DNA from 3 places in the Vibrio tubiashii ATCC 19109 genome. Region 1 is predicted to be linked to each of the others. Evidence: predicted binding sites of a transcription regulator. Region 1 holds the regulator's gene; each other region holds the start of a gene.
The links. Region 1 encodes PurR, which represses purine synthesis genes. Its sites were predicted from a motif close to TNANGNAAACGTTTNCNTNA; they were not measured.

Region 1 (10,709 bases):
AGAAAAAGCCTTCTGGCGCTTTCACGAGTTCCGTGTTGTAGCGTTGATAGAAAGAGGACAACTCAACTTCGAAGTCTGACAACAGCGCGTGGTTATCAAGATCTTCGCTAGAAATATGACGCCCTGCTCGCAGCATACTGTCTAGTGCTGGGAACAGAGGGTTTGAAATTGCTTTTGCCAGATTATCTGACATGTATTCATTAATATCGGTCGATGACATTTGCTTGTACCTTTGCACCAAATTCGTTGATCGCTTGCCAGTCCGGTTGAATGGCTTGGTAGTCAGACTCTGAGTAGCCTAAACGTACCGCTTGGTCGATAACAATTCGAGCTAAATCAAAATGATGAGTTTGCGGATGCTGTGCTAGGTAGTCACGTAGCACTAAGCCCAAATCGATAGGTGCGCCTTGCTCTTTATGAACTTTAAGCATGCCTGCAATACGATCTGACAATTCATCATTGACCTGTTGGAACTCTTCGTATTCCACTTCTAGTGGTACTTGGCCGGTAACTTCATCATCTCTCAGTACCAAGGCCTCATCACGAAGATCGGTTAAGCGCTCGGCATCTGCGTAAGTCAGGTACCAAGGCATATCGAAATACTCTTTGACGGATTGACGCAGACGCGAACTGAATGCTCGGTTTTTATCCATATCAATCGCGGTTCGAATAAATTTGTGAACGTGGCGGTCATAACCGATCCAAAGATCGATCGCTTGCTGACCCCAACTGGTGATGCGATCAAGCTTCATTTGCAGACCAAACAGCGTTTCTGCGATGAATTCCAGCTCGTCATCGCCATAAACCAGTTCTTGAATATCAAGAATCTGCGTCTGTAGCTCGTCGCCCGCGGCTTGAAGCGTATCTTGTAGCTCTTTGAGGGTATTAGATGTCTCAGAAAGCAACGCTTCACAGTTGTTGATGGCGTCGCGCCAGTCTTTGTTTAACAGTTCAGCAATCTGAATCTTAACCGACTGCTGCTGCTCATCCATCACACGCTGGTTCAGATCGATCTGATCGAAGATCTCTCCCACGGAGTACTTAAGCACACCATAGACGTTCTTACGCCAGTGACCTGGCGTTCCGCCTTGACGTGCAGACTCAATCGCCTTCGACATTTCGTCAGCAACCATTGAAAGCTGGATCGATAGCTTAAGTTTGGAAAATTCGCGATGTCGGACGTAGTAATCTGTAATCCCTATCGCAAGTGGTGACAGACGATAGATACTGGCTCCATCGGTCACTTCACTGGTAAAACGGCTAATCAGTCGTTGTTTGACCATTTCGTTAATCGCGTTGTTAGCGCGAAACGCCGACGCGTCACCCGTTTCTTCAAATAATCGGGTAACAATGGTAAACGCATCATGCAATTCACCTTCACCTAATTCTTCATCGAACCTTTCATTACTGAGCACAGCAATAGCGATTAGAAATGCCAGTCGCTCTGTTGTCAGGTTCAATGAGAAATCATGCTGCTTAACCCAACCGACCAATTCATCGATCGGCTGCTCAGCATTTAGAGTCATCTCACTCATTGTTAGTCCTGCTTATCTTTCTTTTGTGCCCATACATGTATGTATCGGCCTAACGAGAGGTATGGCTCTTCTCTGCACAGTTGTCTTTCTAGTGCCAACACATCTTCATACTGGTAATCGCCCATGTACTCCATATTGCCTATGTAGTCACTAAAGCAGCGGATACCAGATTTGCCACAAATTGAAAAACCAGCGTCTTCAATCCACTGGTAGACCTCTTCAGGTTTTAAGCCTTTTTGCGGCTGTAATTTAAATCTTTTGCGATGCGGCATTCCGTCTAATACATGAGGAATGTTGCCGCACACGACATTCTTGTAGACCAAACCATGGTGGTTATAGAACATAATAGAAGCCATACCACCCGGCTTTACTTGTTCTAGTACTTTCTCTAGCGCAGGTTTAGGATCTGCTAACCACTCCATCACCGCATGAAACAGGACCACATCCACTTGGGATTCTAGGTGCTGGTCAAGCGATTGGACTGGCGAATGAATGAAGCGATACTGCTCAAGCAGGCCATTTATTGCAATATCCTGCTCTGCCAATAGCAACATTTCAGAAGATAGATCACATAACGCGACATGATGTCCGAGCTTAGCTAGCTTTTGCGACATTTGTGCCAAACCGCCACCCGCATCTAGCACATTGAGTTGCTGATTTGCCCCATCAACAGTATTAAGTATCTGTTGAAGATCTTCCCAAACAATGACTTGGCGAATCTCTCCTTTGTCAGAACCGTAAATATTTTTTGCAAATTTGTGGGCAATATCGTCGAAATTGCGGTCTTCAGTCACAGCAGCTTAGGTTATCATGTCTAATCGTGCTGCTATTCTGTCATAAGAAAAGCAGGAATAAAGAGGCTTTCTCTTAAATTATAATCAATTGATGTTTTTTCGGACTATTTAGTATGTTTGAGCTGAAAAAAGTTGTGTCTTCTCTACTTATGCCGCTTCCCGCGATGCTAATCATCGGTCTATTCGGCTTAATGTTGATCATGTTTACCCGTAAACAGAAGACAGGCTGCTTTGTTGTTCTATTCTCTTTCATCGGTATCTTCCTCATCGCTTTTCAACCCGTTTCTTCTCGTTTGTTGATGCCGCTTGAACGCCAATACTCGGCCTTTTTTCCGGTCGACCAATCGATCGATTACGTTATGGTGCTCGGCAGTGGTCATGTCGTAGACGATAAGATCCCGCCCACTTCTGAATTAAGCCGAACCGGTTTGATGCGCCTTGCCGAAGGTATTCGCATCATGCGAATTTACCCTGGGTCTAAATTGATTTTGTCTGGCTATGCGGGCGGCTCTGAAGTGAGCAATGCCCGTATGATGGCGAAAGTGGCTCTCGCCCTTGGCGTCTCGAAATCTGACATTATTCTGTTAGAAACCGCCAAAGATACTTGGGAAGAAGCTCGACAAGCGGCAGCATTCGTTAATACCAAAAAGCTGGTTGTTGTAACGTCAGCCAGTCATATGGAGCGTGCTCTGAATGAATTCTACTCGGCAGGATTAAAGCCGTACCCTGCACCTACCAATTACCTTGCGCATGATAAAGTTACACAAGCATGGGCTAAATACACACCTAAAGCGGTGTATTTGGAGCAAACCGAGCGTTATTGGCACGAAACCTTAGGTCAAATTTGGCAAACGCTTAGGAATTGGGCGTCAGATTATGAAGAGCAAGCGCTGCAAGCTTCTGAAAGCAAAGTTTGATACCAAGTAAACTATGAATCCTAGATAGAAAAATACCGAGTCAAGCCTCGGTATTTTTATGTCTGTTGACGCGGTAACATTTAGTCACCTGCAAACATATAGCCTTCGCCATGAACGGTGACAAAAATTTGTGGATTCTTTGGATCGAATTCCATTTTTGCTCGCATGCGACGAATCAAGACATCAATTGTGCGATCGTTTGGTGCATCAACACGGTGGCTGATCATATTTAAGATACGTTCACGGCTGAGAACCTGATTCGGATAAGAGGATAAAGCCACTAGCAGTTCATATTCTGCTTTAGTCAGCTTAACCGGCTCACCGTTACGACTCAGTGCACGGCGCTGAACGTCAAACGTCCACTCACCAAAGCGAACAACATTATCATCTTGCTTCGCTGCGCTGTCAGAGCCTGACGAGTTACGTGCAGCGGAAATTCGCCACAGTAAATTCTTAACTCGAACCAATAGCTCGCGTAATTCAAAAGGTTTAGTGACATAGTCATCGGCGCCCATTTCAAGGCCAACGATTTTGTCGATGCTGTCCGTGCGTCCTGTTACCAGGATAATTCCAATGTCTGATTGACTGCGAAGTTCGCGAGTTAGCATTAATCCATCTTCACCGGGTAGATTAATATCCAACATCACCAAATCAATCGCGTTGCTTTGTAGCATGTCTCGCATCTGCTCGCCGCTTTCTGCTTCGCTGACTTGGTAACCTTCATTCTGAAAGTAGCCAACGAGCTTGCTGCGAGTCACTACGTCGTCTTCTACTACTAGTACGTGATAACTCATCTGCACCACTTAATTTGCATTGGGAATAGTTCTATCATTTATTCTATTCATAAATAGTAACATTTCTAGTATTTATCACTTTAAAAACGAGAAAGATGATTTTTTATTGATTCAAGACAAAACCGCCGCCTTTGTTAATAAATGCTCATAATTCGTCTTTTATTGTCACGTAAGCCATTACCGCTATTCATTTTTATTAGTTACACTAATAGGTAGTTATTTTGGGAGTGATACCTAATGCAAGAAATCAAAGCATTCAACGAGAAACGTGCGGAAATCTATTGGTGGCTTTCAAGCCTTTACGCCAAAGAATTAACGGAAGAGAACCTTGAACAGTACCATTCAGCTCAAATCCGCTCTTTCCTTACTGGCCTTGGCGAGAATGCCGATCTAAAGCCGTCGATTGATCGTGTCATTGATGCACTCAATCGCCTTATCGATCGCGAAGATGCACAACTAGAGCTTGCCGCTGATTTTTGTGATCTATTTTTGAAGTCTGATCGCGACTCTGCACTACCTTACGCTTCAATGTACATTGGAGAGACTGGCCTGCTTAACGACAAACCAGCGAAAGAGATGGAAGCGTTAATGCTAGAGCATGGTGTTGCTGTCGATGAAGGCTTAAATGAACCTGCTGACCATATTGCCATTGAGCTGGATTTTCTCGGCAACCTCATCATTCGCTCTAATGAGCTTGAGCAAGAGCGTCATATTGAAGAAGCACTGATCGAGCAAGAGGGCTTCATTCGTCAGCACCTTCTAAGTTGGACCCCTAAGTTTTCAGCTAAGTGTCAAACACTCGATGAGTTCGGTTTTTACTCGGCGATCGCTTCTCTCACAGTGGCATTCTTAGAGTTAGATTGCACATACTTAATCGGTGAATAGAGTCTGACAATGTGAACTGACACAGGTCAGTTCGAAGAAATGTGTTTGCCCTAAGTCGGATTGCGGTCTAAAATCGTGACCGCAAACGATAAAAATGAACTATTCAAATACAAACCGCTAAATAAGAGCGGTTTTTGTGTTTCTGATACTTTCTGCCAACTTATTCTAAACTGAATATATTCTCGTGGCAGTCATCGACAGGACAAAATTTATGGCCACTATTAAAGACGTTGCTCGCCTTGCTGGTGTTTCAACAACCACTGTGTCTCACGTGATTAACAAAACACGCTTTGTTGCCGAAGCGACACAAGAAAAAGTGATGGAAGCGGTAACCGAGCTTAATTATGCACCGAGTGCAGTTGCTCGTAGTCTTAAGTGCAACACTACTCGTACAATCGGTATGTTAGTGACACAATCGACGAACCTATTTTTCTCAGAAGTTATCGACGGCGTAGAAAGCTACTGTTACCGCCAAGGTTACACCTTGATTCTGTGTAATACAGGCGGCATCTATGAAAAACAACGCGACTACATTCGCATGTTGGCTGAAAAGCGTGTAGATGGCATCCTAGTGATGTGTTCAGATCTGACTGAAGAGCTGAGCGAAATGCTTGATCGCCACAAAGATATTCCAAAAGTAGTTATGGATTGGGGCCCAGAGAGTTCTCAAGCAGATAAGATCATCGATAACTCAGAAGAAGGCGGCTACTTAGCAACCAAATACCTAATTGAACGTGGTCACACTGACATTGCTTGTTTAAGTGGTCACTTCGAAAAAGCAGCATGTGTTGAGCGTATTAGTGGCTTTAAGCGTGCCATGGCCGAAGCGGAACTACCGGTAAATGAAGATTGGATTCTTGAAGGTAACTTCGAATGTGATACAGCGGTATTGGCGGCAGATAAAATTGTTGCAATGGATAAAAAGCCAACAGCCGTGTTCTGTTTTAATGACACCATGGCACTTGGTTTAATGAGCCGCCTGCAACAAAAAGGCATTCAAATCCCACAAGATATTTCCGTAATTGGTTACGATAATATTGAACTGGCCGAGTACTTCTCTCCGCCGTTAACAACGGTTCACCAACCAAAACGTCGTGTTGGTAAGAATGCCTTTGAAATTCTTCTTGAGCGAATTAAAGACAAAGAGCACGAAAAACGCGTGTTTGAGATGCACCCAGAGATTGTTGAGCGTAATACCGTTCGTAATCTAAATAAATAACCTTAACTCAGACGCTTAGCTAGTAGCCGTACTATTGGCTAAGCGTATATCTCCCCTCTATTTATTGAACCAATGTCACATTTATCCTATACAAACGTGATGTTCTGCGCAGAATTTATTTATTCTTAAAGTGTTCGATTAATGCCACGAACAGGGCAAACCATTCCGAAAGGATGGGACGCAAAGCCTCCGGCCTTAAACAATTTATTGTCTGGTAGCGGGGTTGCCGATGGCGAATATGCAAACTGTCATACCGCTTTTACTTGCACTCGTATGACACCTTACTGACAATGTCTCTGCATAATTTTGCTAATCTCTCGGACCTGCATTGGTGGCGTATACTTATACACCGAGAAAACACAGCATGGATAAACCAATACTAAAAGACTCAATGCGTTTATTTGAGCAGTTAGGACATATCAAGTCTCGCTCAATGTTTGGTGGCTTTGGCATTTTTGCTGATGACACTATGTTCGCACTTGTCGTCAACGATAAGCTTCACGTACGCGCGGACGCGGCTCTCGCTAAACAATTTAAGTCTCAAGGGCTAGAACCTTACGTATACAAAAAACGCGGCTTTCCCGTCGTGACAAAGTATTTTGCGCTTTGTGATGACTGGGCAGCAGACGCAGGTAAAACGTTAAAGATTGCTAGCGTCGCGTTAAAAGCCGCAAACCAAGAGAAACAATGCCAATCGCAGGCGAAACCGAATCGCTTGAAGGATCTTCCTAATTTAAGGCTAGCGACAGAACGCATGCTTAAGAAAGCAGGCATAGACACTGTCGAAAACTTAGAAGAGGTGGGCGCCGTACACGCTTTTAAGGCTATCCAGTCTACACACTCTGCCGATGTTAACATCGAACTTCTCTGGGCTTTAGAAGGTGCTATTAAAGGCACGCACTGGTCGGTTATCCCACAAAGCCGACGTCAGGAACTGTTAACGCAAGTTAGCTAATCTAAAACAATATATCTAGAAGAAGTCAGCCTTAGTGCTGACTTTTTTATTGTTTTTTATCTGCCACCTTGAAATTTGTCGCTTGCTTTCCCTGTCTTGTCTAGTAACACTAATATTTGATATCCATGAAATTAAATGGAGCTGCTCAACATGAATAAAAAGATCATCCTAGGAATTGTTTTCGTCGCATTGATTGTTTTACTTGGCGTCAATTTTGGCCAGTATCTCACGCTAGACAATGCCAAAGCCCAGCAAGCTGAGCTTGCGGCATTTATTGCTGACAACTTTACTATCGCCGCGGCGAGCTATTTTATCGCCTATGTTGCCATCACCGCTTTTTCGATTCCTGGCGCTGCGGTCGTGACTCTTTTGGGTGCTGCCCTTTTCGGTTTCTGGACAAGCTTACTGCTGGTTTCTTTCGCTAGCACCATAGGTGCAACACTCGCATTTTTGAGCAGCCGATACTTATTGCGTGATTGGGTACAAAGCAAATTTGGTGAAAAGCTCAATGCCATCAACCAAGGCGTTGAAAAAGATGGCGCATTTTATCTGTTCTCACTGAGATTAATTCCAGTGTTCCCATTCTTCCTCATCAACTTGTTAATGGGTTTAACACCTATCGCGACGGCTCGATTCTATTTGGTGAGTCAACTCGGTATGTTGCCAGGAACTGCGGTTTACCTGAATGCTGGTACTCAACTGGCTCAAATAGACAGCTTGTCGGGTATCGTATCTCCAACCGTTTTAGCCTCTTTTGCACTTCTCGGCTTATTCCCTGTCATTGCAAAATGGATTATGGCTAAAATTAAGAGCTCCCCTTCAACATCAAATGGAAATGCTTAATGAGGATCTATTCCGCATCGACGCCTACCGAAGCTCACATTGTTTGTGAGCTTCTTAAGTCTCAACAGATTGACTGTGAAGTTCGCGGTGAAGGCGTGTTTGGGCTCCAAGGTGAAATACCTTTTGGCGAGAGTAGCGAACCTTATGTCTGGTTACTTGACCCAGAACAAGCCAAGCATGCCAATACGGTTATCGAACAATTTAACAATGCAGATGTTGGCAGTAATTGGCTTTGTAACCAATGCGGGGAAATGAACGAGCCTCAATTTGGCGCATGTTGGCAATGCGGACAAGCAGCACCTTAACCGATTTTAGGCGCTTCAATTTGCTGCTGAATAAATGAAATTGAATGGTGATTGAACTCTTCTGGTCGCTCGACGTTACATACATGGCCGCAATCGGCAATCTCAAGTAACTTACTTTTACGATGTGCTGCGACCATCTCTTTCACAGGTTGAATAAACATATAGTCTTTCTCACCCATCAAATAGAGCGTTGGGATTGGCAGTTCTCTATCCTTAAAATACTTCATCAGTGGGTTAACTTCCGAAGTGAGAATAAACCAACGCTTAAACTCTTTCTGGCAAAGCTTCTTTGCTTCGCGGATAAATAAGTGCCTTGATTCCCTCTGAGTACGCTGCGGCATCACAATATAAGCAAAAAGGCTGTATAACCACATATAAGGGATAACGTGTTTGCACATGCCACCTAGCCTAACCAATATCTGCGAACGGACGTTAAATCGCGTTACAGCGCCACCTAGCACCATCGACTTGACTCTATCTGTTGCAAGTTCCGCTAGGTTTCGAACAATTATCGTGCCGAGAGACATACCAACAAAATGAGCCGAACGTATCTTTAAGTGATCAAGCACCTTAAGAATGTCCATTGTCACCGCTTGAAACGTATAGCGGTTTGCCATTAGCTCTTTGATCAATTGATTCGACTTACCGTGACCACGAAGATCGATAAGTAATAGATTAAAATGCTGTTTATACGCTTTGATTTGCTTAAACCAAATTGAGGAACTTCCCCCTGCGCCATGCACAAAGACTACCCATTCATCACTTGTGGGATGGGTAAAGGTTTTGTGAAATAGCAAGGTATCACTCATATCGAAAAGGGTTTACTCAGCAATAAAATTGGTTACGGAGAGTACCATAAACATAGGGGGATTTACGTCAATTTACCTCAATTCTTAATTATTCTTTTATTAAAAGTGTAAGTAACCATCAAAAAAGGCGCCCTCAAGACGCCTAGTTTCATATTAGCTTTTGTTCAACGCACTGTGATACAAGGATAGATATTCATCTGCCGATTTGTTCCAACAGAAATTTTGCTCCATCGCATACAATTGAACGCGTTTGACTTCGTTAGGTTGCTGCGCGTGCAGCAGTAAAGAACGCTGCAACACGTTAAGCAAAGCACTTGGCTTTGGTTCATCAAATACAAAACCCGTTGCATTTTCAGGCTCAGCATCATAGTCATTAACGCTGTCGCGCAACCCACCAACGCCGCGAACGATAGGGAGTGTACCGTAAGCCATGCTGTAGATCTGATTCAAACCACACGGCTCAAACTCAGAAGGCATAATAAAGAAGTCCGATCCCGCCTCAACCAAATGCGCTAACTCATTGTCATACGCCTCAACAAAAACAAACTTGTCGCTATGCAGCGCTGCAATCTCTTTTAGCTGAGACGCTAGAACAGGGTCACCTGTGCCGACAATCACCACCTGAACCTGATACTTAAGAAAATCACTTAAGATCGGCAATAGATAGTGCACACCTTTTTGGTGTGTCAGGCGACAGACCATGCCATAGACTGCGACCTCTTGAGTTTCTAGTCCCACCCTTTGCTGTAACTCTCGTTTACACGCTTTTTTACCCCTAACCATACTTTGGCGAGTCGCCTTGTAGTTCACAGGTAAGTAAGCATCACTTTGAGGATTCCAAGCGCTGTAGTCGCATCCGTTAAGTATGCCGACTAAATCGTCTGAGCGCTGTTGAAACTCTGCTGCCATGCCATGGCTGCCAAGTTCTGTTTTTAGCTCTTCAGCGTAAGTTGGACTGACAGCATTGATCTTATCCGCATTCATCACCCCCGCTCTTAGCATCGTAATGTGCGTCGCACTGACTGCCGCATCCAGCGCATAACGCGTGTGCATCTCTGGCAGAGACTGCAGTTCATCGTAACTAAATACCCCCTTAAACACCGCGTTGTGTACCGACAATACACTCTTAGTATGAGTGAAAAAGTCATGCGAATGATAGCGGTGTTTAAGCAAGTATGGGACAAATCCAGTATGCCAGTCGTTGGCATGAATAATATCTGCTTTGAATCCGAGCTTAGGTAACATATCTAGACTAGCGGCACTAAAAAACGCAAAACGTTCACCGTTATCGACGTACGCTTGATTGTTTTCCGCGTACATCTCTGGCCTATCGAAATACTTCGGACAATCGATGGCATACACGGGCACGCCAACGATCTCTAGCTGTTTAACCCGATATTCAGTGTGAGGCCAATGCTCTAACTGAGTTTCAAGCACCACTTGGGCTTGCTCAATACCCGCCAACTTTTGGTAAGCAGGTAAAGTAATACGAACATCTTGCTGCAGTGCGAGTAGTGCTTCAGGCAGTGCCTTGGCAACGTCTGCCAAGCCACCACTCTTAATTAACCCTTCAACTTCCGATGCTACAAATAGAATAGATAAATTCTTAGTAGCCAACTCTTGCTCCTTTAGGAATAACAACGATGCCATCTT
Region 2 (10,709 bases), 1.1 Mb from region 1:
ATGGGCCTAGAGACGGACGAGTTTGAGCTTGATGATCTGAAATGGATTGTGCTTATGGTGCTATTTAATGTACCAGGCAATGAGAATGCATACACACTTATGGAAGAGCTGCTGTATACCAAAGAACAAGGTATCCTTCACTAACCTTTCTGAGTTGATATGAGCAATAAAATTGATCATCAGCTGTTTTCAGCCCATGAACATGCGCTAGAGCACCAAGCTTGCCCTAAATGCCAAAGTGAACAGCGCGAAGGTGAACTTCACCTTCGCCACGGTAAGCATGGTCCTTTCTTAGGTTGCGATCAGTACCCTGTGTGCGACTACATTAAACCTTTGCATCAGAACGATGGTCACATCGTTAAAGAGCTCGGTGTTGCTTGCCCTGAATGCGGCAATGAGCTTGTTCTCCGTCAGGGGCGCTATGGGATGTTTATTGGCTGTAGTCATTACCCGCAGTGCAACCACATCGAGTCTTTAGATCAACCTAAGCAAGAACAGCAGCAGCCGGAACACCATACATGTCCAGAGTGCAATAAAGGCCAGTTAGTGGAGCGTAAAACTCGCTTTGGTAAGGTTTTCTATGCCTGTGACAACTATCCGAAATGCAAGTTTGCTGTCAATCAGCCGCCGATTTCAGGTCAGTGTGAGAAATGTGGTTTTCCACTGTTAGTTGAGAAGAAGCTCGCCAGTGGAGTCAAAAGGCAGTGTGCCGACCGGAAGTGTCACCACACACAATCTGAATAATAAAAAAACGGCGCATCAAGCGCCGTTTTTGCTATCTATAAACTGAGTTATTGGGCGAAGTTTGCTGAAAACTCATGAACAGCAGGAAATGCTTGTTCATCCAACAGATCGGCAAGTGCACACAGTTTACGCTGCAGTTCACCGCTGTAATCACCACACACGTTAATGTGACCCATCTTGCGGCCTGTACGTTTCTCTTTGCCATACCAATGAACGTGCACCCCATCCATCGCGAGTAATTCGCTTGGTAAGGTATCTTCACCCAAGATATTGATCATTGAAGTTTCACGAATCAGTTTAGTGCTGCCTAGTGGTAAGTCGCATACTGCTCTTAAGTGATTTTCAAACTGACAAGTTTCTGCGCCTTGTTGAGTCCAGTGTCCAGAGTTATGCACCCGTGGGGCAATCTCATTGACCAGCAAGGTGCCGTCGACATCGAAAAACTCAAGGGCTAATACACCAACGTAATTGAGCTTATTGGCGACAGCAGTAAACATCTGTTTTGCTTGTTGTTGCAGTTCAGTATCTGCGATGGCAGTAGACAGCGTCAGCACGCCGTTAGTGTGAACATTCTCAGCCAATGGATAAACAGCAACGCTACAGTCTTTGCCACGTGCACCTACTAGGGAAACTTCACGATTAAATGGCACGAACTCTTCAGCTACGATCGCTTGAGTTTCAGATGCAGCGATGCACTCGGCCATTTCTGTCCAAATGGTCTCGATTTGAGCTGGATCTTTTAAACGCCACTGACCTTTTCCATCGTATCCGCCAAGCGCACTTTTTAGCACCATAGGGATGCCAACGTGTGCAATAGCTTGGTCAAAGTCTTCACGTGTATTGATGACAAAGTACTTCGCATTGCGTACATCTGCGTCATCAAGCAACTGCTTCTCGATACGGCGATCGCCGCCTGCTTTTATCGCTTCAGTCGAAGGTAAGAACTTTCCACTTTGCTCGCAGATTGCCAGAATGTCGTGAGGGATATGTTCAAACTCAGCGGTGATAACATCAGCTTGAGCGATGGCGTTTTCAAGTCCGTGACCAATTACAGTCTGCGTGAGTGGATGAACGACATTTTTACTGCCTACGTCATACGCTGAGATATCAATATTAAGCGGCGCGCCAGCCAGTGACATCATGCGAGCTAATTGACCAGCACCTAGCACTAAAACATGCATGACTTAGTCCTCTGCAGGATTTGGGTTCGCTAAAACCGTTTCTGTCTGTTCAGCGCGGAAAGCTTCAACTTTCGCCATTACAGCTTCATCATGTGTACCAAGAATTTGCGCAGCGAGAATACCTGCATTTGCCGCACCCGCTTCGCCGATAGCAAGAGTACCAACAGCAATACCTTTTGGCATTTGCACGATGGAGTATAGAGAGTCTAGACCACTAAGTGCACGGGACTGAACTGGAACACCTAGGACTGGCAGTGAAGTGAAGGCTGCCGCCATGCCTGGTAAGTGCGCCGCACCGCCAGCGCCAGCGATGATTACTTTTAAACCACGCTCTTTAGCGCTGGTCGCATAGTCTGCAAGAAGTTGAGGGGTACGGTGCGCAGAAACCACTTTAGTTTCGTACTCAACCCCGAATCTATCGAGCATTTCTGCTGCTAGTTTCATGGTTGGCCAATCTGATTTAGAACCCATGATGATACCGACTTTCATCTCAAACTCCTTCAAAGCTGCATAGAATTGGTGAGCAAACATTTTGAGCGCATTATACGGAGATTTCACACTTAAGCAAACGTTTGCGTCGGGGTGGAATACTTAGCTTGGGAATTTATTAATAAATAGCTTTAGTCTCGGATTGAGATTGTTTGTAAACTTAGGCCAATAGAGAATAACCAAGGTGTGATTAAGTGGAAAACTTTAATCAAGCACTGAATGCTTTGATGGATGGTGAAGTGATCGCTTATCCAACCGAAGGAGTCTTTGGTGTGGGTTGCGATCCCGATAATAGTGAAGCGGTGCGCAAGTTATTGGATCTTAAGCAACGTCCTGCCGACAAAGGGCTCATTCTTATTGCAGCGAGTTACCAGCAGCTAATTCCGTATATTGATGAATCTCAGTTGACTCAAGAGCAGCTAATCAGGGTCAAGCAGAGTTGGCCAGGGCCGATCACTTGGATAATGCCATCGAGTGAGCGTGTATCTCGTTGGGTATCCGGCCAGCATCAATCGATTGCCGTGCGAGTGACGGATCATCCTTTGGTACAAAAGATGTGTAATGCATTCGGAAAGCCGTTAACCTCTACCAGCGCAAACTTGTCCGGTCAGCCACCATGCATGACAAGTGAAGAAGTTTATATGCAGTTTGGTTATGACCAGATTGCGGTACTCGAAGGCCAAACGGGTGGTAGAGAAAAGCCCAGCGAAATTCGAGATGCTAAATCACTACAAGTATTAAGACAGGGATAACCCTGCAGTAAAGGAAGTTGTATGTCAGCCATAGATAAACAAACGGTAAAGCAATTTTTAATGGATCTTCAGGATTCGATTTGTCAGCAGCTCGAAGAGGTGGATGGACAAGCGGTATTTGTTGAAGATGCATGGCATCGCGAGCCTGGAGAAAAGCTAGGTGGCGGTGGTCGTACCCGAGTAATGAAAGATGGTGCTGTTTTTGAGCAAGGTGGGGTTAACTTTTCACATGTGCAAGGTAAAGAAATGCCAGCTTCCGCCACGGCGCATCGCCCTGAATTAGCTGGGCGTCGCTTCGAGGCAATGGGCGTCTCTTTAGTTATGCATCCAAATAACCCTTATGTGCCTACTTCACATGCCAATGTTCGTTTCTTTATTGCGGAAAAAGAGGGTGAGGAGCCGATTTGGTGGTTTGGAGGCGGTTTTGATTTAACACCTTTCTACCCATTTGAAGAAGATGCGCAGTATTGGCACAACACGGCTAAAGAAGTGTGTGCACCATTTGGCGAAGGCGTTTACTCAGAACACAAAGCTTGGTGCGACAAATACTTCTACTTACCTCACCGAGATGAAACTCGTGGTGTTGGTGGCTTATTCTTTGATGATCTCAACCATTGGCAGTTTGATAAGTGTTTTGACTATATTAAGGCGGTCGGTGAGGGTTATTGCCAAGCTTACCTGCCGATTGTTGAACGTCGTAAAGAGACTGAATACGGTGAGCGTGAACGCCAGTTCCAACTGTATCGTCGTGGGCGCTATGTAGAGTTTAACTTAGTCTTTGACCGTGGCACATTGTTTGGCTTACAAAGCGGCGGCCGCACTGAGTCTATTCTTATGTCTATGCCGCCACTAGCGCGCTGGGAATACGCTTACCAAGTGGAGCCAAACTCTCCAGAGGCTGAGCTGTATGATCATTACCTTAAACCGAGAGAGTGGTAATACTTTCCTCCTTATATAGATAGTGATAGGGTCAATGTTCCGCATTGGCCCTTTTTGTTTCTGATAGGTAAGGATATGACTCAGCAAATAGACAACTACGTTGTTTTTGGTAACCCAATCGCCCAAAGTAAATCACCATTTATTCATACGCTATTTGCTCGTCAAACTAATCAGTCTTTGACCTATACCACTCAGAGCCCGGCAACCGATGCTTTTGCCCAAGCAGCCAGTGAGTTTTTTGCTGAGGGTGGCAAAGGGTGCAATGTTACTGTGCCATTTAAAGAGGACGCGTTCCGCTTTGCGAATCGTGTCACCGAGCGCGCGCAGTTAGCAGGTGCAGTTAATACGCTAAAAAAACTTGATGATGGTGAGATTCTAGGCGACAACACTGATGGCGAAGGGCTTGTCCAAGACTTGTTGCAATATCAGGTTATGCTAAAAGGGGCTCGTATTCTGCTGATTGGGGCTGGTGGTGCCGCGCGTGGCGTCATTAAGCCACTATTAGATCAGCAGCCCGCTGAAATTGTGGTCACCAATCGCACCTATGCTAAAGCGCAGCAGTTAGCAGAAATGTTTCAGCCTTATGGCAAAATTTCTGCCCAACCAATGGAGGCTGTGTCTGAGAGCTTTGATTTGATCATTAACTCAACATCGTCGAGCTTAAGTGGTGAGCTACCCGCTATCTCTTACGCTATTTTTTCACCTCAAAGCACTGTCTACGACATGATGTATGGTGCAGGGAAAACGACCTTTAATCAGTGGGCAACAGATAATGGCGTAATCAAGGTATATGATGGTCTAGGCATGCTGGTAGGGCAGGCAGCGGAAAGCTTTATGTTGTGGCGTGGACTAAGGCCTGGTACAAAGCAGATTTTGCGTGAACTGAGAAAAAACCTAGAGGGCATGTAATGAACCAATCTATTCTTTTTCCTGATATCCAATCATGGGATGAAGATAAGCAAGCTGTGTTGTTTTCTGCGCAGCAAGCTGGGGCGCTGATTCAGTGCTTAGTCAGTAAAACGGAACTAGAGAAGTTGTCAGGTCAAACGGTTGAGAATGAGCAGCAAGCTCTCGAAGTATTTTCTCAATACCGTTTTGACCTTGAAGAGCTTGCTGAAGAGTTAATAGAAGACGAAGAATTTAATTCACAAGGTTGGATAGAAGTCGTTAGTTAATCTCTTTAACCTCGTGAAGGTAGTCTTCTTTATTCTGCACATAGTTATCTGCCGACTTTTGTAAGAATGCGCGTTCCTTTTCATTGAGTGGACGCGCTTGCTTAATTGGGCTACCTACGTACAAAAAGCCGCTTTCCAGAATTTTACCTGGGGGAACTAAACTCCCGGCACCTATCATTACCTCTTCTTCTATTACCACACCATCTAAGACAATCGCCCCCATTCCAACTAGCACTCGATCTTTGATCGTGCAGCCGTGTAGCATCACTTTGTGACCAATAGTGACATCATTACCAATGAGCAGAGGGTAGCCGTCAGGGTTTTCTTTATTCTTGTGGGTGACATGCAACACACTGCCATCTTGGATATTGGTGCGATTGCCGATATGAATATGGTTTACATCACCTCGCGCTGCAACGAGCGGCCAGACACTGGAGTCATCTCCAATACGAATATCGCCAACTAATACTGAGCTGCTATCTATGTAGACTCTTTCACCTAATTGCGGAGTAATACCTTTGTAACTGCGTAGAGAACTCATTTTTTCTCCTTATATAGAGGGAATCTTGCCATGGTAGGGGTAGAAAAGTGGCAAAAACAGGTCGTTTTGAATAGAAAATACTCAAACAATAAAAAAATCAAAAAAAACTGAAAAAAGGGCTTGCCAATGTGATGGCGATCTCTATAATGCCCCCTCGCTGACACGGGAACGCTTCGAAAGAAACGAGAGCCCAGTTAGCAAGGTCAATTAGCCAAGCGGAAACGCTTGAAAAAAGTTTGAAAAAAGTGGTTGACACTAAACTTTATCTCGCTAAAATGACCGCCTCTTCCGAAGTGATGTGAGTCACAAAGAAGAAAGCTCTTTAACAATATAAACCTATCAATCTGTGTGGGCACTCGTTGATGATAATCCAATTAGAAACTTCGGTTTCAAATTAGGTTTCAATGATACGAAGTGACCATTGAATCTTCGGATTCAGCACAGTCAATTCAAACATTACTTATGTAATGTTCAGTATTCATTGAGCCGAACAAAATCTTAAATTGAAGAGTTTGATCATGGCTCAGATTGAACGCTGGCGGCAGGCCTAACACATGCAAGTCGAGCGGAAACGAGTTAACTGAACCTTCGGGGAACGTTAACGGCGTCGAGCGGCGGACGGGTGAGTAATGCCTGGGAAATTGCCCTGATGTGGGGGATAACCATTGGAAACGATGGCTAATACCGCATAATAGCTTCGGCTCAAAGAGGGGGACCTTCGGGCCTCTCGCGTCAGGATATGCCCAGGTGGGATTAGCTAGTTGGTGAGGTAAGGGCTCACCAAGGCGACGATCCCTAGCTGGTCTGAGAGGATGATCAGCCACACTGGAACTGAGACACGGTCCAGACTCCTACGGGAGGCAGCAGTGGGGAATATTGCACAATGGGCGCAAGCCTGATGCAGCCATGCCGCGTGTATGAAGAAGGCCTTCGGGTTGTAAAGTACTTTCAGCAGTGAGGAAGGTGGTAGTGTTAATAGCACTATCATTTGACGTTAGCTGCAGAAGAAGCACCGGCTAACTCCGTGCCAGCAGCCGCGGTAATACGGAGGGTGCGAGCGTTAATCGGAATTACTGGGCGTAAAGCGCATGCAGGTGGTTTGTTAAGTCAGATGTGAAAGCCCGGGGCTCAACCTCGGAATTGCATTTGAAACTGGCAGGCTAGAGTACTGTAGAGGGGGGTAGAATTTCAGGTGTAGCGGTGAAATGCGTAGAGATCTGAAGGAATACCGGTGGCGAAGGCGGCCCCCTGGACAGATACTGACACTCAGATGCGAAAGCGTGGGGAGCAAACAGGATTAGATACCCTGGTAGTCCACGCCGTAAACGATGTCTACTTGGAGGTTGTGGCCTTGAGCCGTGGCTTTCGGAGCTAACGCGTTAAGTAGACCGCCTGGGGAGTACGGTCGCAAGATTAAAACTCAAATGAATTGACGGGGGCCCGCACAAGCGGTGGAGCATGTGGTTTAATTCGATGCAACGCGAAGAACCTTACCTACTCTTGACATCCAGAGAACTTTCCAGAGATGGATTGGTGCCTTCGGGAACTCTGAGACAGGTGCTGCATGGCTGTCGTCAGCTCGTGTTGTGAAATGTTGGGTTAAGTCCCGCAACGAGCGCAACCCTTATCCTTGTTTGCCAGCGAGTAATGTCGGGAACTCCAGGGAGACTGCCGGTGATAAACCGGAGGAAGGTGGGGACGACGTCAAGTCATCATGGCCCTTACGAGTAGGGCTACACACGTGCTACAATGGCGCATACAGAGGGCGGCCAACTTGCGAAAGTGAGCGAATCCCAAAAAGTGCGTCGTAGTCCGGATCGGAGTCTGCAACTCGACTCCGTGAAGTCGGAATCGCTAGTAATCGTGGATCAGAATGCCACGGTGAATACGTTCCCGGGCCTTGTACACACCGCCCGTCACACCATGGGAGTGGGCTGCAAAAGAAGTGGGTAGTTTAACCTTCGGGGGGACGCTCACCACTTTGTGGTTCATGACTGGGGTGAAGTCGTAACAAGGTAGCCCTAGGGGAACCTGGGGCTGGATCACCTCCTTATACGATGATTATTGCGATGAGTGTTCACACAGATTGATGGTTTATGTAGTTTAAGAGATAGAACATCCCCCAAGATGTTCAACTTAGTGTCCCGTTCGTCTAGAGGCCTAGGACACCGCCCTTTCACGGCGGTAACAGGGGTTCGACTCCCCTACGGGATACCATTGGGTCGTTAGCTCAGTTGGTAGAGCAGTTGACTTTTAATCAATTGGTCGCAGGTTCGAATCCTGCACGACCCACCATTCTTCTCCACGAAGAATTAAAACTTATGTGGGCGATTAGCTCAGTTGGGAGAGCACCTGCCTTACAAGCAGGGGGTCACTGGTTCGAGCCCGGTATCGCCCACCATTCTCTAAGTATTTTTGGATTAGGATTTCCAAACCACTTCAGTAAATAGTATGTGGTTGGAATTTTCGACGCCGAAAGTCTTTAGAAAATGTACTTCCTTGTGAAGAAACATGCTCTTTAACAATTTGGAAAGCTGACGAATAACAACAATCCCCATCTCTTCGAGATGCGTTGTTATTCAATTAAAAGTTCTCAAATCCTAAAACTATGTTTTAGGTACCAACACACATTCAAGTGTTCTTGGAAACATCCTTGCGATGTTTAATATTTGAGTCCGGCAAAATCGTGTCTGCACATGTATAAAAATGCAGACAACTTTGGTTGTTTAAACAGAGACCCTTTGGGGTTGTATGGTTAAGTGACTAAGCGTACACGGTGGATGCCTTGGCAGTCAGAGGCGATGAAAGACGTAGTAACTTGCGATAAGCCCAGATTAGGTAGTAACAACCATTTGAGTCTGGGATTTCTGAATGGGGAAACCCAACTGCATAAGCAGTTACTGTTAACTGAATACATAGGTTAACAGGGCGAACCGGGGGAACTGAAACATCTAAGTACCCCGAGGAAAAGAAATCAACCGAGATTCCGAAAGTAGCGGCGAGCGAAATTGGACTAGCCCTTAAGCTTTTAATGAGACAGGTGAATGAGCTGGAAAGCTCAGCGATACAGGGTGATAGCCCCGTAACCGACATCTCATCATCAGTGAAATCGAGTAGGGCGGGACACGTGATATCCTGTCTGAATATGGGGGGACCATCCTCCAAGGCTAAATACTACTGACTGACCGATAGTGAACCAGTACCGTGAGGGAAAGGCGAAAAGAACCCCTGTGAGGGGAGTGAAATAGAACCTGAAACCGTGTACGTACAAGCAGTAGGAGCACCCTCGTGGTGTGACTGCGTACCTTTTGTATAATGGGTCAGCGACTTATATTCAGTAGCAAGGTTAACCATCTAGGGGAGCCGTAGAGAAATCGAGTCTTAACTGGGCGTCGAGTTGCTGGATATAGACCCGAAACCAGGTGATCTAGCCATGGGCAGGTTGAAGGTTGAGTAACATCAACTGGAGGACCGAACCGACTAATGTTGAAAAATTAGCGGATGACTTGTGGCTAGGGGTGAAAGGCCAATCAAACCTGGAGATAGCTGGTTCTCCCCGAAATCTATTTAGGTAGAGCCTCGGACGAATACTACTGGGGGTAGAGCACTGTTAAGGCTAGGGGGTCATCCCGACTTACCAACCCTTTGCAAACTCCGAATACCAGTAAGTACTATCCGGGAGACACACGGCGGGTGCTAACGTCCGTCGTGGAGAGGGAAACAACCCAGACCGCCAGCTAAGGTCCCAAATTATAGCTAAGTGGGAAACGATGTGGGAAGGCTTAGACAGCTAGGATGTTGGCTTAGAAGCAGCCATCATTTAAAGAAAGCGTAATAGCTCACTAGTCGAGTCGGCCTGCGCGGAAGATGTAACGGGGCTAAGCTATAAACCGAAGCTGCGGCAATGCGATTTATCGTATTGGGTAGGGGAGCGTTCTGTAAGCCGTTGAAGGTGGATTGTAAAGTCTGCTGGAGGTATCAGAAGTGCGAATGCTGACATGAGTAACGATAAAGGGGGTGAAAAACCTCCTCGCCGGAAGACCAAGGGTTCCTGTCCAACGTTAATCGGGGCAGGGTAAGTCGACCCCTAAGGCGAGGCCGAAAGGCGTAGTCGATGGGAAACGGGTTAATATTCCCGTACTTCTTACAATTGCGATGGGGGGACGGAGAAGGCTAGGTGGGCCTGGCGACGGTTGTCCAGGTTCAAGTGCGTAGGCTTGAGAGTTAGGTAAATCCGGCTCTCTTTAAGGCTGAGACACGATGTCGAGCTACTACGGTAGTGAAGTCATTGATGCCATGCTTCCAGGAAAAGCCTCTAAGCTTCAGATTGTAAGGAATCGTACCCCAAACCGACACAGGTGGTCGGGTAGAGAATACCAAGGCGCTTGAGAGAACTCGGGTGAAGGAACTAGGCAAAATGGTACCGTAACTTCGGGAGAAGGTACGCTCTTGACGGTGAAGTCCCTTGCGGATGGAGCTATTGAGAGTCGCAGATACCAGGTGGCTGCAACTGTTTATTAAAAACACAGCACTGTGCAAAATCGTAAGATGACGTATACGGTGTGACGCCTGCCCGGTGCCGGAAGGTTAATTGATGGGGTTAGACGTAAGTCGAAGCTCTTGATCGAAGCCCCGGTAAACGGCGGCCGTAACTATAACGGTCCTAAGGTAGCGAAATTCCTTGTCGGGTAAGTTCCGACCTGCACGAATGGCGTAATGATGGCCACGCTGTCTCCACCCGAGACTCAGTGAAATTGAAATCGCTGTGAAGATGCAGTGTACCCGCGGCTAGACGGAAAGACCCCGTGAACCTTTACTACAGCTTGGCACTGAACATTGACCCTACATGTGTAGGATAGGTGGGAGGCTTTGAAACCGGTACGCCAGT
Region 3 (10,709 bases), 1.4 Mb from region 1:
CCTGAATCGCCAAGTTATCATTCTTTAAGTGTGGGTAACCAGCAATGCTAAAGCACAAAGAAGCATTAAACATTTCATCAGCGGCCTCTTCACCTTTTAGCTTAGCGGACCGCTTTTGGTGCAGCATGCCCAGTTTAATCCACTCATAAGTCCAGTTACCGCTGTGGTATCCCATCACGGTATCGAGCCACTCATCATGGGTACGTGAATGCTTGGAAGCGGCAATTTTAGCTAGCACAGCTTCAATCTCGATAGGATCAAGGCCCTGCCAAGCCCATTGCATACGACGCAAATTGCGATACCACTTGAAGCCATCCTCTTCTCGTTTTTGATCTAAGAAGGTTTCACTGGTTGGCATATATTGCGTGAGCGCCGAAGTCTCCTTGGCTTGTTTATGATTAGCAAACAGAGACTCCGAGAGGTTCTTACTGACTTCCTCAGACATGGGCGATGACCTAAATAATTACGTTTATTAAATAGTAATAAAAAAAATGACCCAAGAAAGGGTCATTTATCAAGAAAGTGTCGCTATGTTGCTCAATCAGTTACTTTTGCTTGCGATTGATTGGCTCAATGTACTGAATTGACATATCCCATGGCTGCTCGATCCATGTGTCTTGAGCAATATCAACCACGTAGTCGTCAAGTAGCTCAACACCTGCTGGCTTAGCACATACTGCGATCAGTTTTGCCTTCGGGTACATTTCACGCAGTTTACGTGCTGTATCACCGCTATCTACTAGGTCTTCAACGATTAGGAAGCCTTCACCGTCACCCTCTGGCGCTTTTACAACAGTCATATCACGTTGATGGTCATGGTCGTAGCTTGAGATACAGATAGTATCTACATGACGAATACCTAGCTCACGAGCCAAGATTGCGCCCGGTACTAGACCGCCACGGCTAACCGCCCAAATTCCTTTCCATTGCTCTGCTGGCATCTGTTTTTCCGCCAACTCACGACAAAGTGTGTGCATTTGGTCCCAAGTGATAATGAATTTTTTACTCATTGTAATAACCTAATAGTTTTAAAATCTGCATCCCCTCAACACGTCATTGAAGTTTGGACGATTGCAACAGGCAAGTCTGGGGAAAAGCTACGCAAACGTTTATTTTAACGCAGGCGCTATACAATACCAATGGGGAATTTATCCCTGTGGCAAAAATAATCGCCATAACAGAGACTCCGTTATGGCGAAAAATAGTGTACTGCCGACATTTAGCGAACGAATTCGCTAAGGCGGAAATTAAGCCACTAAATACTTAATGATGAATACTGCTGATAGTACCCATACACTGATTGATACTTCGCGACCACGGCCACTCAGTAGTTTGATTGCAGCGTAAGAGATAAAGCCAAGCGCAATACCTTCTGCAATTGAGTAAGTCAGTGGCATAAGTAAACAGGTCACGACAACCGGTGCCGCTTCTGTTAAGTCGCGCCAGTCAACACTAACCAGGCCAGACATCATCAGAATAGCAACGTAGAAAAGTGCGCCTGCGGTTGCGTACGCTGGAATCATGCCAGCCAGTGGTGAGAAAAACAGAGCCAGAAGGAATAGTACACCAACGACAACAGCAGTCAGGCCCGTACGACCACCCGCGGCAACACCTGCCGTAGACTCAACATAAGAAGTGGTGCTAGAGGTACCAATCATTGCGCCAACAGACGTTGCAGTCGAGTCAGCAAGTAGCGCTTTGCTTAGACGAGGCAGTTTGCCATCTTCTTTAATCAGATCCGCTTTTGTCGCAACGCCAACTAAAGTACCCGCTGTATCAAATAGGTCAACAAATAGGAAAGCGAATACAACTGAAATCATGCCAACTTCGAAGACGTCAGCAATGTTCATTTGCATAAAGGTCGGAGCAACACTTGGTGGCGCTGACATAATACCGCCCCATTGAACGTCACCAACGATCAAACCCAAAGCTGTGATCGCGAGGATCGCAATCATTACCGCGCCACGTACACCACGGTAAACCAAGCCAATCGTTAGGAAGAAGCCTAATGCCGCTAACGCAGGTTGCAGGCCTGTGATATGACCAAGACCAACTAAAGTCGCTGGGTTATCAACCACAATGCCTGAGTTTTGTAGACCAATAAACGCAAGGAACAAACCGATACCAGCCGAGATACCCGTACGTAATGACATAGGAATCGAGTTAATGATCCACTCACGAACTTTGAAAATACTCAAAGCCATGAAAATGATACCGGAAACAAAAACGGCACCTAAAGCGACTTGCCATGAATGACCCATACCGAGAACAACGCCATAGGTAAAGAAGGCGTTCAGTCCCATGCCAGGTGCTAGTGCAATTGGGTAGTTAGCAACGAAGCCCATGATGAAACAGCCAATCGCCGCAGCAAGACAGGTTGCAACAAATACAGCGCCTTTATCCATACCAGCGTCTGCAAGCATTGCAGGGTTGACAAAGATGATGTAAGCCATCGTCAAGAAGGTGGTCACACCTGCAATGATCTCAGTTTTGACGTTTGTGCCGTTTTCACTGAGTTTGAACAGTTTTTCGAACATAATCGAATCCTAAAAGGGTAAAAAGTAAACGGTTGCGTAATCGATTGGCTCGAATTATAAAGTCATCAAATAGTAAATTCCAGATAGAATTAAGACTCTAATCAATATTTCTGCTGTTCACTGCCGCTTTCAAACAAGTGCCAGATGATGGCATAAAGAAAAATACTTTATATTTCATAAAGTAAAATCATTGATGATTTGAATTTCAAAAAGGTGTTTTTTTATACCATGTCATAAACTTTCAATGGCATTTGGGATATTTATGCGTAAGGCAATATGTGTTTATGCGAATAAAATAGAGAGATAGGAGTTAGCGACGGGAAACCACAGAGTTTGTGGGCAAATTGTGAGCGCACTTTTGCTTAGATAAAAAAACGCCACTCAATTTGAGTGGCGGTTGAATCATGTCAGCAACTAAAGGCTGTAAAAAAATTCCAATAATAGGGGTGAACAAACTGTTCGAGTGTCACAAGCTAGAGTTTAGTAACCGAAGCTTGTTGGGTAAGTAAAGCTGCCTGTGTAAACAGAGCTGTTTAGCCAGAACGCTGCACTTGGTAAACCTTTCATAACTATCACCTTCTAAATCAATTAAAACAGATTACAAATATTGATTTCTCAGTTCCGTGGAGGCGACAAATCGGACTCATCCTTTGAGCATTTTCTCTTCGCTTTCGAAGTTGGTTACAAATATACCCCAAAGAAATTTAATTACAAGCATTAAAGTGACAAAAGTCACAAAAAGTTTAAAAACTGACTTAGATCAAATGAATATTGTAATTTAATTACAGTTATATCAATTTATTGTTTGGATTTAGTACAAACACTACCCATTCAGTTGCACAGGGCGTGTCAACCAGAATCTACAATTTGTGATTGCACCGAAACATTTGCTTGCCGCTTTTACTACACCCTTTAGTCAGGGAGTGCTATTCTGTGCTCCTCTACCCAATAGGCCAGATTTAGGTTTTTGTGCCAGATTAATGGCAGAAACCAAACACATAATCTGGCGTTGTTCTTTTTAAGGAGTCATCCGTGTCTGAATTCCATTCTGAAATCAGCAGCTTATCACCTGCTCCAATTTGGCAATTTTTCGATAAGATCTGTTCTATCCCTCACCCTTCAAAACACGAAGAAGCCCTAGCACAATACATCGTTGATTGGGCTAAAGAGCAAGGCTTAGATGTTCGCCGTGATCCAACAGGCAACGTTTTCATCAAGAAGCCAGCTACACCGGGTATGGAAAATAAGAAAGGTGTCGTTCTGCAAGCACACATCGATATGGTGCCACAGAAGAATGAAGACACAGATCATGACTTCACAAAAGATCCGATTCAACCGTACATTGACGGTGAATGGGTAACAGCGAAAGGAACCACACTCGGTGCCGACAATGGTATGGGTATGGCATCTTGTCTTGCGGTACTGGCTTCAACAGAAATCAAGCATGGTCCAATTGAAGTGCTGCTAACGGTAGACGAAGAAGCAGGTATGACAGGTGCATTCGGTCTTGAAGCGGGTTGGTTAGAAGGTGATATTCTTCTTAACACTGACTCAGAGCAAGAAGGCGAAGTCTACATGGGCTGTGCTGGCGGTATTGATGGTGAAATGACTTTCGATATCAAACGCGAAGCGCTTCCAGCAGGCTTTACAACTCGCCAACTGATCCTAAAAGGTTTAAAAGGTGGTCACTCGGGCTGTGACATTCATACTGGTCGTGGCAATGCCAACAAACTACTTGCTCGATTCCTAGCAGGTCACGCACAAGAACTTGACCTTCGTCTTGTCGAGTTCCGCGGTGGTAGCCTGCGTAACGCTATTCCTCGTGAAGCGTTCGTAACAGTAGCTGTACCAGCAGAAAATGAAGCTAAGCTTGCTGAGTTGTTCGAGTTCTACACTAACCTACTTCGCACTGAACTAGGTAAAGTAGAAACAGACATCGTTTCATTCAACGAAGCGATCGACACAGAGACACAAGTATTAGCGATTGCCGACCAGCAACGTTTCATCGCCGCATTAAATGCATGCCCTAACGGCGTGATTCGCATGAGCGATGAAATTGAAGGCGTAGTTGAAACGTCTTTAAATGTGGGTGTCGTGACCACTGAAGCAAACCAAATCCAAGTGTTGTGCTTAGTTCGCTCTTTGATTGACTCTGGCCGTCAACAAGTAGAAGGCATGCTGACTTCTGTTGCTGAACTGGCAGGCGCTCAAATTGAGTTCTCTGGTGCTTACCCAGGTTGGAAACCAGACGCAGACTCAGAGATCATGGCTATCTTCCGTGACATGTACGAAGGCATCTACGGCCATAAGCCAAACATCATGGTTATTCACGCTGGTCTTGAATGTGGTCTGTTCAAAGAACCTTACCCGAATATGGACATGGTATCATTTGGCCCAACCATCAAGTTCCCACACTCACCAGATGAGAAAGTGAAAATTGATACGGTTGCCCTATTCTGGGATCAAATGGTTGCTCTACTAGAAGCGATTCCTGAAAAAGCGTAATTTCCATTACTAAATCTAATCCTAAAAGCCAGCTAGCATTAGCTGGCTTTTTTATTTTCGCTCCTCACTAAACCATAAATATTTTTTGTCGTCACGGTGATTTCTTTTCGTTAGTCAGCGCGAATCATGGTTGCTACAGTCGCCCTCCTTGAAGCACCTAAGGGTAAATTCTCTGCCCTCTTCAGGCACTACACTCGGCATAAAACGACCGTGTTAAGTTGGGGATGCTCACTTCAATCGAGCATCTTAAATACTCTCTAAATTATTATTACTGCGATGAAAGAAAAACTACTTGTTGGTTGGCGAGAAACCCTCAGCCTACCGAGCCTTGGTATTGAGAAAATTAATGCAAAAATCGATACCGGAGCCAAGACCTCGTGTTTACACGCATTCAAAGTAGAGAGCTTTAAGAAGGACGAAGCTCAATGGGTTCGCTTCTGGATCCACCCAATTCAGCATAATACGGACGTAGAAATTATGTGTGAATCTGAAGTCATTGATGAGCGTATCGTTCGCGACTCAGGTGGCCATGAAGAATCGCGTTATGTGATCAGCTCTGATTTGAGCATCGGTGGCGAAACTTGGCCAATTGAAATTACTTTAACCAATCGCGAAAACATGGCTTTTCGTATGTTGTTAGGCCGTACAGCAATGCACAACCGCATCGTTGTTGACCCTGTTGAATCGTTTTTAGTCCCTTTCGAGGAAAGCAAATAATGAAAATTGGTATTTTATCTCGTAACGCTAGCTTGTACTCAACCAAGCGTTTAATTGAAGCGGCAAAAAACCGTGGCCATGAGGTAAAAGTCATCGATGCACTTCGTTGCTACATGAACATCAACTCAGACGCGCCTGAAATTCACTTTAAAGGTGAAGAGCTGTCTGGTTTCGATGCCATCATTCCTCGTATTGGCGCTTCTGTCACTTTCTATGGCACAGCGGTACTACGTCAATTTGAAATGATGGGCGTTTACCCCGTCAACGAGTCGGTAGCCATCACTCGCTCTCGCGATAAGTTACGCTCTATGCAGCTGCTATCTCGCAAGGGTATCGGCATGCCAATCACTGGCTTTGCGAGTAAACCTGATGACGTGAAAGACCTGCTTGAAATGGTTGGCGGTGCGCCTGTTGTAATTAAGCTACTAGAAGGGACTCAAGGCATCGGCGTTGTACTGGCTGAGACTCGTAAGGCGGCAGAAAGTGTTGTTGAAGCCTTTATGGGCCTGAAAGCCAATATCATGGTTCAGGAATACATTAAAGAAGCGGGTGGTGCTGACATTCGTTGCTTTGTGATTGGTGACAAAGTGATCGCTGCGATGAAACGTCAAGGTGCAGAGGGCGAGTTTCGCTCTAACCTCCACCGTGGTGGCAGCGCATCGTTAATTAAGATTACTCCAGAAGAGCGACGCACTGCGGTCGCGGCTGCGAAAATAATGGGGCTAAATGTGGCTGGGGTTGATCTACTAAGATCAGAACGCGGTCCATTAGTCATGGAAGTAAACTCATCTCCAGGTCTTGAAGGTATTGAGGCCGCAACTGGTAAAGACATTGCTGGAATGATTGTCGAATTTATTGAGAAAAATGCGGCAAGCAAAAGGACTAAAACTCGTGGCAAAGGCTAAAAAGAATAGCGCATTCGAATTTCTCGGCGAGTTTACCTCGCCGGGAGAGCGTAAGGTGATTGAGTTAGAAGCGGCAAAGCTTTACACCCATTCACCGTTATCGATCCCGGTCGAGATCATAAACGGTAAACAAGCTGGGCCCGTTCTTATGGTCAACGCAGCAATTCATGGTGATGAGCTTAACGGCGTTGAGATTGTTAGACAGTTAATCAACACCCTTGATGCTAACAAGCTCAAAGGCACCATCATTGCTGTACCCATTGTTAACGTGTTCGGCTTTATTCATAAGTCTCGTTATCTGCCAGACAGACGAGATTTAAACCGCTGCTTCCCGGGTAGCGAAAAGGGTTCGCTTGCTTCACGCATGGCGAACACCTTTTTCTCTCAGGTCGCTAAGCGCTGTGACTACATTTTGGACTTACACACAGGTGCCATTCACCGCACCAACCTGCCACAGATTCGGGCAGATTTAAGTAATCCAGAAACACTTCGTATTGCTCAGGCGTTCGCTACGCCAGTGATCGTTGATGCTCCACTACGAGACGGCTCTCTGCGTAGCGAGGCTGAACGCCTGGGCATTCCGGTTTTAACCTATGAAGCGGGAGAAGCGCTAAGGTTTGAGCCTATTTGTATCAGTGCTGGCTTTATCGGGGTTCAGCGTGTCATGCAGGCAATTGGTATGCTGCGTTCAAGTCGCAAAAAGTTGCCAACACCGATGATCGCTAAGTCCACCAGCTGGTTGCGCGCGGAAAGTGACGGTATTCTTCGGACTGTGGTGACGTTAGGCGAAAAAGTAGAAAAAGGTCAGGTGCTGGCTTACATCAGTGCGCCATTAGGCCACAGTGAGATTGAACTCACCGCACGCAAAGGCGGGATTGTTATCGGTCAGCAAACTTTACCTTTGGTTAACGAAGGTGACGCCATCTTCCATTTGGCTTACTTTGAACAAGACGATCAAGAAGTTGAGCAAGTGGTTGAAGAGTTTATCGAAGAAGTGATCGATGCTGATTTGGAGCCCTTAACCACTGGTCAGATTAACTCACCGTCTTAATCTGTGTAATGAGTAAAAAAATAGCCCGCATTTTTGCGGGCTATCTAGGGTCTGTTGACCTTAATTTCGATTCATTTAGCCAAAAGAGGCCCAAATCACTGTGGCGACTAAGATAGGACAAACGAACTTCACATAGGCAGGCCACAGTTTGCCAAACCAGCCTTGAGTAAATTCAGGACAGCCTTGCTCTAGCTCTTTAATCTTAGAGTGACGACTCCATACCCAACCGCCAAATAGGCAGAATAACAGCGCTGCTGCTGGCTGAAGGTACTGGGTTGCGACCATCGCCACCAAGCCAAACATGGCCGCAAAGTTGTAGACAATCACCACACTGAACAATGCAATCAAACCACCTAGCACCCAGCTTGTTGGTGTTCTCTTGGTGTTAAAACGCTCACTCACTAAAGCAACCGGACACTCCAGCATAGAGATAGATGATGTTAGTGCAGCAATGGTCAGTAGTAAGAAAAATACAATCGCAAACAATTGGCCAAGCAAGCCTAAGCTATCGAACATGAGTGGTAATACGGTAAACACTAGGGTATCGGAACTAAGCAATGAGCCATCTTCAGCGTATATCTTTACCCCTTTTTGCATCGCGACAAACATAGCAGGCATAACAACAAGACCTGCAATAAAGGCGACTGCGGTATCTACTAAGGTAACGTTCATTGCCATCTTAGGCAGGTTCTCTTTTTTGCTCAGATAAGAACCGTAGATCAGCATCGAACAACCACCGATAGTTAGCGAGAAGAAGCCCTGCCCCATCGCCGCTAAGATTAGTTTACGATCCATCACTTTTTCAAAATCTGGAATCAAGTAGTGCTTCAAGCCTTCCGTCGCACCGTTTTGCGTCATGATGTAAATGAATAGCAGAGCAAACAAAACAAATAGCGCGGGCATCAGTCGAGTTGACCACTTTTCGATCCCCTGCTTAACACCACCTTGAACAATGAGCACAGTGAGAACGTAAAAAGTAATCGTACCGAAAAGATTGCGCTCGACACTAAAGCCTTTAAACCAAGCAGTCGCAGCTTCCATACCTAAAACATCTGTAATGGCACCAAGTAAGAAGCAAATCAACCAACCGCCGACGATACTGTAGAAGGCAAGCACGGCACTTGGCACACTCAAACCAATCCAACCAACAGCTGCGCCTACTCTTTTTCCTGCTGGATTCGCCGTTAAAGAGCGCATACTGTCAACAGGGTTAGCCTGACCATGACGACCTATCGCCATTTCAACGACCAACATAGGAAAAGCGACCACTAGGATCATCACTAGATAAACCAGTAAGAAGGCACCGCCACCGTTGCTTGCTGCTTGAGTTGGGAAACCCCATATATTGCCTAAACCAACCGCGGCACCTGCTGCGGCAAGAATAAATCCGAGACGCGAACCAAAATGTTCGCGAGATTGAGAATTGTCTACTTGTGCCATACCACTTAAATCGCACCAATGAACTAGTTGGCTAGTACATTAATACAAAACACCAATATTCACAATTAAAATAGCAAATCGTTAGGTAGATAAGGTTACGTTATAGCCGATTTAACTCGTAACGTTCAGTTTACGCGTTGACTCTACTAAGTAAGGCTTGATCTTCGCTCTATTTCTTCCACTGTGTTTAGCTTCATAGAGCGCACTGTCGGCCACAAGGAAAATATCGTGCTGACGGTCGAGAGGTTGACTCGCACAATCCGCAACCCCCACAGATATTGTGACATATTGCGCAGTAGGCGAGTGTTCATGGGTAATGGCGAGGCTATTTATCGCCGAGAGCAACGCATCCGCTTCCCGCTTATTGTTGATTGGTTGCTCGGAGGAAAGGAGGATACAAAATTCTTCTCCCCCGTACCTAGCAATAAACTTGTCACAACTCGATTTGGCGTTAGATAAATGGGTTGCCACTTCACTTAAAATAAAATCCCCTTCAAGGTGACCATAGTTATCATTGAAAGATTTAAAGTGGTCGATATCGATCAAGACAACACTCACATGCTGATTTTGAGAACATGACTTGAGTTGCTGCCAATAAGCTTGAAGTTTGCGTCGGTTACCTACTTTAGTTAACGCATCATGAGTCGATAACCATTCCAGCTCACTTCTACTCTGTTCTAACTCACCAAAAACCTCATTGATTCGACTAGCAAAATCACGCATCTCATGGGAAATAAACTGATCTTCTTCAGTGATAGTTTGGCTATCTTTATTGAGATTACACAGCGCAAATCTCGCTTGCTTGATCGGTTTAATCATCACATGCACAACACACAAATTAAAACCAAACATAAATACGGCAAACGCGAGAACGGCAGAAAGCTCTCCCCATGTGATAAACGAAGGCATAGTGACCGAGTGATTAATCACAATACAAACCGTTGAATTGTTCTGATAATCCAACCGTTCGAGAATGGTTATATTCTCTCGATTAGCAACCTCCGCAGCTTCTGCTTGTTGCTTGGTGTAAATTTCGACATTGATGCCCGTTGCTTGCTTTAGCATTCGTACAAAGCTACCGCCAATCGGCTTTATAAACATCATATAACCGCGGTCACAGTCCGCACCATCGCTATCACAGATCCTTGACGTTGCGAGGAGAGCGGGCTGATCATCAAAAACAAGAAACTTAACAAACGGAGTGATCTTGTCGGTTCTGGATTTCAAACTATCGGCTAACAATGCACCAAATTTATAACGGATTTCATCGTAAGAACGATCCTGCTGGGCCTTTACATCGTAATGACGACCCCAGATTAAACTCACATTGGGGTCAAAAATGAATACACCACTCAGTTGCTGAGAGGTAAAGGTATGAGGGCTGATACTGCGATCGGTAAACGCTTGATTAGGTGAATGAATAAAGTCAGTGATACTTTCCCATGCCGCATAGTTGATTAACGAACGGGCAAGTTCAGATTTCTGTAGATCGATGACAGTTTTAACTCGATTCACTTCCTCGGATTGCAGAAACTCAAAACGCTCAACCGCCTC

Region 2: a site for PurR is predicted at 2,486-2,505, ahead of purE (5-(carboxyamino)imidazole ribonucleotide mutase). Genes of this name have one in related genera too.
Region 3: a site for PurR is predicted at 2,558-2,577, ahead of IX91_RS11785 (NCS2 family permease). Genes of this name have one in related genera too.

The regions. Positions count from the first base shown of each region.
Region 1 covers NZ_CP009354.1:1,133,306-1,144,014, reverse strand. Annotated here, with positions in the region: gene mukE (chromosome partition protein MukE) at 1-220, opposite strand, end outside; gene mukF (chromosome partition protein MukF) at 201-1,535, opposite strand; gene cmoM (tRNA uridine 5-oxyacetic acid(34) methyltransferase CmoM) at 1,538-2,329, opposite strand; gene elyC (envelope biogenesis factor ElyC) at 2,443-3,246, shown strand; gene torR (two-component system response regulator TorR) at 3,327-4,040, opposite strand; gene torD (molecular chaperone TorD) at 4,278-4,925, shown strand; gene purR (HTH-type transcriptional repressor PurR) at 5,137-6,144, shown strand; cyclic di-GMP riboswitch class I at 6,289-6,375, shown strand; gene IX91_RS05180 (TfoX/Sxy family DNA transformation protein) at 6,509-7,099, shown strand; gene IX91_RS05175 (TVP38/TMEM64 family protein) at 7,250-7,942, shown strand; gene IX91_RS05170 (putative signal transducing protein) at 7,942-8,247, shown strand; gene IX91_RS05165 (alpha/beta fold hydrolase) at 8,244-9,056, opposite strand; gene glgA (glycogen synthase GlgA) at 9,210-10,673, opposite strand; gene glgC (glucose-1-phosphate adenylyltransferase) at 10,663-10,709, opposite strand, start outside.
Region 2 covers NZ_CP009354.1:41,189-51,897, forward strand. Annotated here, with positions in the region: gene IX91_RS00185 (DUF494 family protein) at 1-144, shown strand, start outside; gene IX91_RS00190 (DNA topoisomerase family protein) at 160-744, shown strand; gene IX91_RS00195 (5-(carboxyamino)imidazole ribonucleotide synthase) at 792-1,925, opposite strand; gene purE (5-(carboxyamino)imidazole ribonucleotide mutase) at 1,929-2,414, opposite strand; gene IX91_RS00205 (L-threonylcarbamoyladenylate synthase) at 2,609-3,166, shown strand; gene hemF (oxygen-dependent coproporphyrinogen oxidase) at 3,188-4,105, shown strand; gene aroE (shikimate dehydrogenase) at 4,181-5,014, shown strand; gene IX91_RS00220 (DUF1488 family protein) at 5,014-5,280, shown strand; gene IX91_RS00225 (gamma carbonic anhydrase family protein) at 5,273-5,821, opposite strand; rRNA gene IX91_RS00230 (16S ribosomal RNA) at 6,322-7,874, shown strand; tRNA gene IX91_RS00235 (tRNA-Glu) at 7,963-8,038, shown strand; tRNA gene IX91_RS00240 (tRNA-Lys) at 8,041-8,116, shown strand; tRNA gene IX91_RS00245 (tRNA-Val) at 8,147-8,222, shown strand; rRNA gene IX91_RS00250 (23S ribosomal RNA) at 8,575-10,709, shown strand, end outside.
Region 3 covers NZ_CP009354.1:2,581,207-2,591,915, forward strand. Annotated here, with positions in the region: gene frsA (esterase FrsA) at 1-445, opposite strand, end outside; gene gpt (xanthine phosphoribosyltransferase) at 546-1,010, opposite strand; gene IX91_RS11785 (NCS2 family permease) at 1,248-2,537, opposite strand; gene IX91_RS11790 (aminoacyl-histidine dipeptidase) at 3,570-5,042, shown strand; gene IX91_RS11795 (ATP-dependent zinc protease family protein) at 5,319-5,759, shown strand; gene rimK (30S ribosomal protein S6--L-glutamate ligase) at 5,759-6,664, shown strand; gene IX91_RS11805 (succinylglutamate desuccinylase/aspartoacylase family protein) at 6,624-7,715, shown strand; gene IX91_RS11810 (sodium-dependent transporter) at 7,791-9,155, opposite strand; gene IX91_RS11815 (sensor domain-containing diguanylate cyclase) at 9,267-10,709, opposite strand, start outside.